One region of the Streptacidiphilus jeojiensis genome, then DNA from elsewhere that is predicted to be linked to it. Evidence: riboswitches for the same ligand, from Rfam matches in the RefSeq annotation. Region 1 holds a riboswitch; each other region holds the start of a gene.

What was found. Region 1 has a riboswitch for cyclic di-AMP ahead of ABUW04_RS39490 (M23 family metallopeptidase). Riboswitches for the same ligand answer to the same signal wherever they lie in the genome.
Region 2: another riboswitch for cyclic di-AMP. It lies ahead of ABUW04_RS09595 (transglycosylase family protein); the one in region 1 lies ahead of ABUW04_RS39490 (M23 family metallopeptidase).
Region 3: another riboswitch for cyclic di-AMP. It lies ahead of ABUW04_RS29050 (LysM peptidoglycan-binding domain-containing protein); the one in region 1 lies ahead of ABUW04_RS39490 (M23 family metallopeptidase).
Region 4: another riboswitch for cyclic di-AMP. It lies ahead of ABUW04_RS20145 (glycoside hydrolase family 16 protein); the one in region 1 lies ahead of ABUW04_RS39490 (M23 family metallopeptidase).

The regions. Positions count from the first base shown of each region.
Region 1 is NZ_JBEUKS010000026.1:6,899-9,059, forward strand. It holds gene ABUW04_RS39485 (thioredoxin family protein) at 21-632, shown strand; cyclic di-AMP (ydaO/yuaA leader) riboswitch at 852-999, shown strand; gene ABUW04_RS39490 (M23 family metallopeptidase) at 1,012-1,977, shown strand; gene ABUW04_RS39495 (hypothetical protein) at 2,128-2,161, opposite strand, start outside.
Region 2 is NZ_JBEUKS010000003.1:126,219-128,379, reverse strand. It holds gene ABUW04_RS09595 (transglycosylase family protein) at 1-862, opposite strand, end outside; cyclic di-AMP (ydaO/yuaA leader) riboswitch at 869-1,029, opposite strand; gene ABUW04_RS09590 (FAD-dependent oxidoreductase) at 1,297-2,161, shown strand, end outside.
Region 3 is NZ_JBEUKS010000012.1:22,171-24,331, forward strand. It holds gene ABUW04_RS29045 (phosphotransferase family protein) at 1-951, shown strand, start outside; cyclic di-AMP (ydaO/yuaA leader) riboswitch at 1,061-1,221, shown strand; gene ABUW04_RS29050 (LysM peptidoglycan-binding domain-containing protein) at 1,225-2,001, shown strand.
Region 4 is NZ_JBEUKS010000007.1:65,017-67,177, reverse strand. It holds gene ABUW04_RS20150 (NADH:flavin oxidoreductase) at 1-573, opposite strand, end outside; cyclic di-AMP (ydaO/yuaA leader) riboswitch at 810-975, shown strand; gene ABUW04_RS20145 (glycoside hydrolase family 16 protein) at 979-2,161, shown strand, end outside.

The DNA of each region.
Region 1 (2,161 bases):
GGAGCGAGGGAGGGAGTGCCGTGCGCGGGTTTCGGCGACGGGTTGCCGTGATCGCCGGTGCGCTGGGAGCCCTGCTGCTGCTCGGTGGCTGCATGACGGTGTCCGGGCAGGCACCCGGCCACCGCGGGGCGCCGGGCGACGCCGCCACCCCTGGAGCCGCCCACGGCGCGGGCCAGGTGGGTTACGCCCATCCGTTCGTCCCGCTGCCCTCGGTGAGCCTCGCCCCGGTTCCGGACAGCTACGACCCCTCGGCGGACGCCAACGCCGCGGTGGCCGCGGCCGTCGCGGCGTCCGGGGTGGACGGCCGACCGGTGCTGCTCGACTTCGGCTCCTCCTGGTGCGAGGACTGCCAGGCGCTGTCCGCGCTGGTGGACACCCCCGGGGTGAACCGCATCCTGGCCCGCAACTACCACCTGGTGACCGTGGACGTCGGGCACTACGACCTGAACACCCAACTGGCGGCCCGCTACGTCTCGTTGGCGCAGAGCGGGATCCCCGCCCTGGTGCTGCTCGGCCCGGACGGCACCAAGCGGGACACCGGCGACCCGTCGGCGTTCGCCAATGCGCGCGACCTGGACGCCGACGGCTTCGCCGGAACCCTGGTCGACTGGCTCTACCTGCCGTCCCGGTGAGCACCGGGGCTGCGGGGAAGCTGCGGGGAAGCTGCAGGGAAGGTGAGAAGAGTCGGGCTGATGCATACTCAGGAACAGTCACTGCGGGGCAGAACCGGACAAAACTCGACTCCGCTCCGTGAGCACTCAACTGCACCCCCTGGATTGCTTGGCATCAACCGTCACTAGGATTACCGTTCAATAACGCAGTGCGAAGGTCTGCCGTTGCTCGGACGGCATCGCACGCGATCGCCTAATCCTGTCTGGAACCGGGGAACCATTCGGTACTGAGGTTCAGTACCCCGGGGTGAATCGGCCGCACCTGGCCGTAGGAGACCTTCCTCTCCGAACCCGTCAGCTAACCCGGTCGGCGAGATGGAAGGAAAGGAGCACGCCGAACGTGGCGTCGAACTCGCCCACCTGGGCACCCGTGGCACCCGTGCAGCCGATCCCGCCGCAGCGGACCGCCCCCTCGGCGGTGCTGGGCTTCGCGGCCATGGCCGCGGTCGGTGCCACCGGAGCCGTCGCGCTCGCGGCCCCCTCCGCATCGGCGGCCGTACGCGAGACCGGGGGCAGCACCCTGGTCGCCCAGGAGCAGGCCCACGGCACCACGGCGACCCTCACCAGGCCCGCGGCCGACCCGGGTACGGCCCTGGCCGACCGGATCCGCACCCAGGCCGCGCAGCAGCGGGCGACCGCCGAGGACACGGCCCGGCGCCAGGCGGCGGCCGAGGCCGCGGCGCGCCAGGCAGCGGCCAGGGAGGCGGCGGCCCGCGAGACGGCGGCGCAGGAGGCTGCCGAACAGGCCCGTGCGGCCGAGCTGGCCGCCCAGCAGGCCGCGGCCCAGGCAACGGCGGCGGCCCGGCAGGCAGTTGCGACGCAGGCGGCAGCGGCACAGACCGTGGCCGCTCAGACCGCAGCCGCACAGACCGCGGCGGCGCAGCAGACCACGGCTCGGGCCGGGGTCGGCGCCCTGGTGGCGCCGATCGCCTCGGCGGTCGCCGGATCCGGCTTCGGCCAGTCCGACTCGCTCTGGTCCCAGCTGCACACCGGACAGGACTTCACCGCCCCGACCGGCACCCCGGTGGTCGCGGTCGGCGGCGGCACCATCACCTCGGCCGGCTGGGCCGGGGCGTACGGCTACCGCGTGGTGGAGACGCTGGCCGACGGCACCGAGGTCTGGTACTGCCACCTCTCGGTGATCGGCGTCGGCTCCGGCACGGTGACGGCCGGTCAGCCCATTGGCCGGGTCGGCGCGACCGGCAGCAACGTCAACGCCCCGCACCTGCACCTGGAGGTGCGTCCGAGCGGCGGCGAGCCGGTCGACCCGGCGGCCTGGCTGTCCCAGCACGGCCTGGCGCTCTGACAGTCCCGGCACTGCCGCTGGTCCGACGCGTGATCCCGAGCGGCACCCCCTGAACTCCGACGGTCCCGGTGACACCCCCCGACACTGGGACCGTCGGCCTGTCCGGCCCCGACTCCGAGTCCGACTCCGACCGCTGCCGCCGGCGACCCGTCAGGCGCGTCGGTCCACGGCCGCCCAGGACGCC
Region 2 (2,161 bases), on a different contig from region 1:
CGGCCATCCCGGTGCTGGAGGAGCTGGAGGAGGCGTCGCTCGCGGTGGTGCTGCTCGAGGAGGAGCTGCTGGACGAGGAGCTGCTCGAATCGCTGCTGGACGTGGTGGCCGAAGCGTCAGTGGCCGAGTCCGAGCTGCTGCTGGAGGACGAGGCCGAGGAGCTGCCCAGGGTCAGCTTCTGGCCCGGGTAGATCACGTCGGGGCCCGAGGTGAGCACCGAGCGGTTCAGCGCGTAGAGGCGCTGCCAGCCGCCGGAGACGTTCTCCTTGGCCGCGATGGTCGACAGCCAGTCGCCGGCGACGACGGTGTAGCTGCCGCTGCTCGCGGTGGTCGAGGAGGACGAGTCCGAGGACGAGGAGTCGGTGGACGCGGAGCTGGACGAGGACGAGTCCGAGGAGGAGCTGCTGGACGAGTCCGAGGAGGAGCTCGACGAGGAGCTGGAGGAGGACGAGGTGTCCACCGAGGCGGCGGCGCCGCCCTGGGTGAGACCGGCCTGCGGCCCGCAGACCGGCCAGGCGGTCGGGCCCTGCGAGGCCAGGACCTTCTCGGCGACCGCGATCTGCTGGTCCTTGGTGGCCTGGTCGGCGGTGGAGGCGTACTGGGTGCCGCCGTAGGCGGCCCAGGTGGACGCCGAGAACTGCAGACCGCCGTAGTAGCCGTTGCCGGTGTTGATGGACCAGTCGCCCGAACTCTCGCACTGGGCGACCTTGTCCCAGGTGGAGACGGTCGCGGCGGAGGCGGTGGTGGCGGTGACCAGCGGGACGGCCAGGCCGACGCCAGCCAGGCCGGTGGCGGCGATGAGGCGCTGGGCGGTGGTGCGTCGGGTCTTCGTGGCGCGGTGACGCCCGTGGACGGACAGCATGAAGCAGCGTTTCCTCTCCCACGCCTACGAGGTGAGCTGTCGGATTCGGGCTGGAGTTGCCCGGCCGTGCGCAGCACGGCTTCACCCCAAGCCGCGTCGACGACGAGCGTCGGCGCGGCGACTTACCTGGTTCCCCCGCTCCTGCCGTGGTGCGGTATGTGGGTCGCAACTCCTCCGGCGGCAGGACTCGGCGTTCCGGAGTTGTTGGTTCCGCTTAAGTGCGAATGCCAGAAAGGTAGGCAGACCTTGATTGAAACCACAACAGACTGTGGGATCCGTCACGCCCCGGTTCCATGATTCACAGGTTCCGGACCCCATTCGCCGCACCTGCTCACACGACGCCAGGATCAGCCGCGCCCGAGCGGATAGCGTAGGAACCGGGCCCTGGGACAACCTGCGGGCCGGGGCACATCCGACGACAGGGCGGAGCCGCGATGCCGACGACAACCGGACCGGAGAGCACCAGACGACCGGTGATCGTGACCGTGGACGACGACCCGTCGGTGTCCCGGGCGGTCGCCAGGGACCTGCGCCGTCGCTACGGCGAGGACCATCGCATCGTACGGGCCGAGTCGGGCCCCTCGGCGCTGGAGGCGCTGCGGGAGATGAAGCTGCGCGGCGAACCGGTCGCGGTGCTGCTGGCCGACCACCGGATGCCGGAGATGAACGGCATCGAGTTCCTGGAAGCGGCCATGGACATCTACCCCCAGGCCCGCCGGGTGCTGCTGACCGCCTACGCGGACACCGGCGCGGCCATCGACGCCATCAATGTGGTGGACCTCGACAACTACCTGCTCAAGCCCTGGGACCCGCCCGAGGAGAAGCTCTACCCGGTGCTGGACAGCCTGCTCAAGGCCTGGCAGGCCACTGACCCGCCCGAGGTGCACGAGATCAAGGTGGTCGGACACCGGTGGTCGGCCCGCTCCTCAGAGGTCCGCGAGTTCCTGGCCCGCAACCAGGTCCCCTACCGCTGGTACTCGGTCACCGAGGCCGAGGGCAGACACCTGCTGGCGGCCGCCGGTGAGGACGGGGAACGGCTGCCGGTGGTGATCACCCCGGACGGCGGCGCACTGGTGGAGCCCAGCAACGAGGAGGTGGCCCAGCGGGTCGGCCTGTCCACCACGCCCGCCGCCGACTTCTACGACCTCATCGTCATCGGCGGCGGCCCGGCCGGCCTGGGCGCGGCCGTCTACGGCGCCTCCGAGGGCCTGCGCACCGTCCTGATCGAGCGCACCGCCACCGGCGGCCAGGCCGGGCAGAGCTCCCGGATCGAGAACTACCTGGGCTTCCCGGACGGGG
Region 3 (2,161 bases), on a different contig from region 1:
CTTCGGTACGACACTGTGAAGGTTCGCCGTCGGGTTCCTGCGATCGACCTGGTCGAACGCGTCTGGGAGAACGAAGGGCAGCTGCTCCAGCTGTTGCGCTCCTGGCCCGGAGGACTCCCGGTGGGCGTGCCGCTGCTGCTCCACCACTCCCATGACGGTGTGTCAGTGCACAGCTATGTGCCCGGGACATCGCTGGCAGATCGCTATCCGGAGGGTTCGCGTCTGCCGACCCGGGTGGTGGATCAGATTCTGCAGCTGTTTGCCGTGCTTACCGCTGTGGTGCCGACGAGGTTGCCGAAGCCTTCGGGGGGTCGAACGTTCGCTGTGGATTCCTCTGCCTTTCTCAGGGCGCGGGTGGTGTTCGCCCAGCGGACTCTGGCCGACCAGAATTCGGAGAGGTTCGGGGGCCTGTTCGCATCGCTGGGGGTTGACCCATGGGCCATGGAATCCTTTGGAGCGCGGCTTCCGGAACTCACTGACCGTCCCTTTGCGCTCTTGCACACGGATCTGCACCGGGGCAACGTGATCGAGGGCCGGAGTGCCAGGATCACTGTGCTGGACTGGGAGCATGCCTGTTACGGAGATCCGCTGTACGAGCTGGCAACGCACCTCTGCCGGACCCGCTACCCGAAACAGCAGGAGTCAGAGGTGATCCGACGCTGGGAGGAAGCGGTCGGTCAGAGATCGCCCGCCGGCGTCGAGGGGCTCGCGGAGGACCTCAGGCACTTTATCGACTACGAGCGAGCCCAGTCGTTCTATCCGAACACGATCAGGGCTGCGCTGGCCTACTCCGCGGATCCGACCCCGCGCACGCTTGCCGCCGGCGGGCGTTGGCTGCACCGGACGCTCAGGGAGGCGGCGGATCCGCTCCGCCTCAAGCGCGTGAGTTCCGAGGAGGAGTGCCGGGCCGAACTCCTGCGCTGGTACGAGGGTGACGGGCGGGCGGGTTAGTGCCGCTGGGACGTTACGGGCTTGTGATTATGTAGCTCATATGTCTAGCCTTCCGGGAACGCCCGCATGCGTGGGCACCGCTCCTCGGGACGCCGAGTCCTGTCCAGCCGGGGGGTGGAATCCGAACTTCAGGATTGGGCAGGAGCGGGGGACCCAGGTAAGTCGCCGCAGTTCGCAAGGCTGCGGCTTGGGGTGAAGGCGCGTCAGCGCCCGGGCTACCTCACAGCCCGAACCCGACAGCTCACCTCGCAGGCGTCGGAGAGGGTACCTGCCATGCCTTTCACTACGCCCGGACGCCATCGCAAGCCGCGCACCAGCCAGACCAAGCGCCTGGTCGCGACCGCGAGCCTCGGCACCGCCGGCATCGCCCTGCCGCTGATCGGCGCGACCAGCGCCTCCGCCGCCTCGGTGTCCACCTGGGACAAGGTCGCCAGCTGCGAGAGCGGTGGTGACTGGTCGATCAACACCGGCAACGGGTACTACGGCGGGCTGCAGTTCTCCGCCTCCACCTGGAGCGCCTACGGCGGCGGCCAGTACGCCTCCACCGCGGACCACGCCACCAAGGGCCAGCAGATAGCGATAGCCGAGAAGGTCCTGGCCTCGCAGGGACCCGGCGCCTGGCCGGTCTGCGGGCCGAAGGCCGGGCTCACCCAGGGGGGCGCCGCCGCCTCGGTGAGCACCTCGGGTTCGTCCTCTTCCTCCAGCTCGAGCTCTTCCAGCTCTTCGAGTTCGTCCTCTTCGTCGAGCTCCGACTCGACCAAGAGCAGCACCGAGCAGACCAGCACCAGCATCGGCAAGCACCGGTCGACCGCCGCCACGGACTCCGCCTCGAAGGTCACCAAGCCGGCAGCCAAGACGACGACCACGAGCACGGCCGCGCCCAAGGTCGGTCACGGCAACTACACCGTGAAGTCGGGCGACACCCTCTCCGGCATCGCCGCCGCCGCGCACCTCAGCGGCGGTTGGACCGAGCTGTACAAGGACAACAAGTCCACCGTCGGCGGGAACCCGGATCTGATCTTCCCGGGCCAGAAGCTCGTCGTGGTCTGACACGGCTGTCGACTGACCCCCGTTCGGCTCGCAGCCATCGGGGCGCGGAGCCCCTGCTCGCCAGGTGAACTACTGGTGAGTAGGGGCTCCGTCCGGTGAGACAGGCCGAAGGTCCGGGTGGCCACGCCCCCGGCTGCGGCTAGGCTCTTGTCGTAAGCAC
Region 4 (2,161 bases), on a different contig from region 1:
GAACTGGTCGATGAGGTAGCCGTGGGCACCGTGCAGCTCGACGCCGTCGAAGCCGATCCGCTCGGCGTCGGCCGCGCCCTGGGCGAAGGCGGCGATGACGTCGTCCAGGTCGGCCTGGGTCATCGCCTTCCCGGCGCCCTCGGTGCCGTCCAGCCGGATCCCCGAGGGGCCCACCGCGGGGGCGTCAGCGTACGGGGGCTGGCCGGCGTTCCGGGCCATGCCGATGTGCCACAGCTGCGGGACGATGGTGCCGCCCTCCGCGTGCACCGCCTCGGCGACCTTCGCCCAGCCGGCCAGCTGCTCCTCGCCGTGGAAGCGCGGGACGTTGTCGCTCGACCCGGCGGACTCGTGGTCGACGTAGGTTCCCTCGGTCACGATCAGCCCGACTCCGCCGGCGGCACGCCGGGCGTAGTAGGCAGCGACGGCCTCGCCGGGGATCCCTCCGGGCGAGAACTGCCGGGTCATCGGGGCCATCGCGATCCGGTTCGGCACGGTCAGGCCACCGATGGTGATCGGTCGCGACAGGAGCTGGGCCGCGCGGGCGGCGGAGGGGCTGGAGGGACTGACGGACACGGGTGGGGCTCCAGGGATCGGGAACGGTGAACGACTACCGAGGACGGACAACCGTGCCGAGGGCTGTGGCATTCCGCCCCCGCCGGGGCGTTGCCGCAGCTCAGATGTCCGATATAAGGCCTATGTGAACCCCGGCACATTCCATTGCCTCCGGGCGGAGCGCCTGCCTAGCCTGCTGGTTCCGCCGCACGCGGACCTCGCCACCGGGACGCCGAATCCTGTCCGCCCGGTGGCAGGAACTCGAATCGCTCCACGGGCAGGAGCGGGGGACCCAGGTCAGTCGCCGGACCGAGCGCCGTGACAGGCGCCACCGGCTAGGGGTGAACGTCGCACCACACGCGACCGGGCGTCCTCCGTGCCCGAACCCGACAGCTCACCTCGCAGGCGTCGCAGAGGAACCCCTTCATGCGCATACCTGCCACTGCCTCCGCACGCCTCGGCGCGGCCGTCGGGATGGCCGGTGCCGCCGCGCTGGCCGCCGTCTCACTGGCCACCCCGGCCCAGGCCGCGACCAGGGTCACCCAGGACCGGCTCACCCCGACCTCACTGACCGCCGGCACCGCGTCGACCGCCGGGCTCACGGTGCACTCCAGCCGCTGCTTCACCGCCGCCACGCTCGGCGTCGGCGTCCGCGACGCGGCCGGGAACAACCTGGACTTCCCCGGGTCGGCGTCCGACGTCCGGATCTGCCCGGGCGGGGTCTCCATCACCACCGGCAGCCGCACGCTGCCCGCCGGGAGCTACACCGAGTTCGGCTTCTGGCAGGACAGCGCGGGCGCCTGGCACAACCTGGCCTCGCAGACCCTGACCGTCACCGCCGCGGCGGCCTCCGGCGGCACGGCCTCCTCCGGTACCAGCTCCACCGGCACCACCTCCTCCGGTACCACCTCCACTGCGGCGGCCGCCGCCGGAAAGTCGCTGACCTGGTCCGACGAGTTCAGCAGCCCGATCTCCTGGGGATCGCGCTGGGTCGGCGACAGCAGCAGCTCCTACGCCTACGGCGACCACAACCCGGGCGACAACAAGCTCGACTGGCTCGACCAGAACGACGTCAGCGTCGCCGACGGCGTCGCCACCTTCACCGCGCAGCCGTCCTCGCACACCCTGGAGAACGGCAAGCAGGCCTGGACCACCGGCCTGCTCACCACCGAGGGCTCGAAGGAGGGCTTCCAGGTCAAGACCGGCGACTACGTCGAGGCCCGGGTCAAGCTGCCCTCCGCCGCGGGCGCCTGGCCGGCCCTGTGGACCTGGAAGGACGGCAACGGGGAGATCGACTCCTTCGAGTACCACCCCGACAACGCCGATCTGCTGGAGCTGACCAACCACGTCAACGCCGCGCAGGACTACTACACTAACGCCTCGGCGGTGGCCCCCGGCAGCTGGGTGACCATCGGCACCTACTACGGCGCGAACTCGGTGGACTGGTACGTCAACGGCACCAAGGTGTACTCGGACGACACCGGCGTCGGCGCCAACTGGTCCGCCTACCTGATCCTCAATCTGTCGATCAGCGCCGGGCAGTACCACTCGGCGCCGACCTCCACCAGCCCGATCAGCTTCTCCGCGGACTACGTCCGGGTCTACCGCT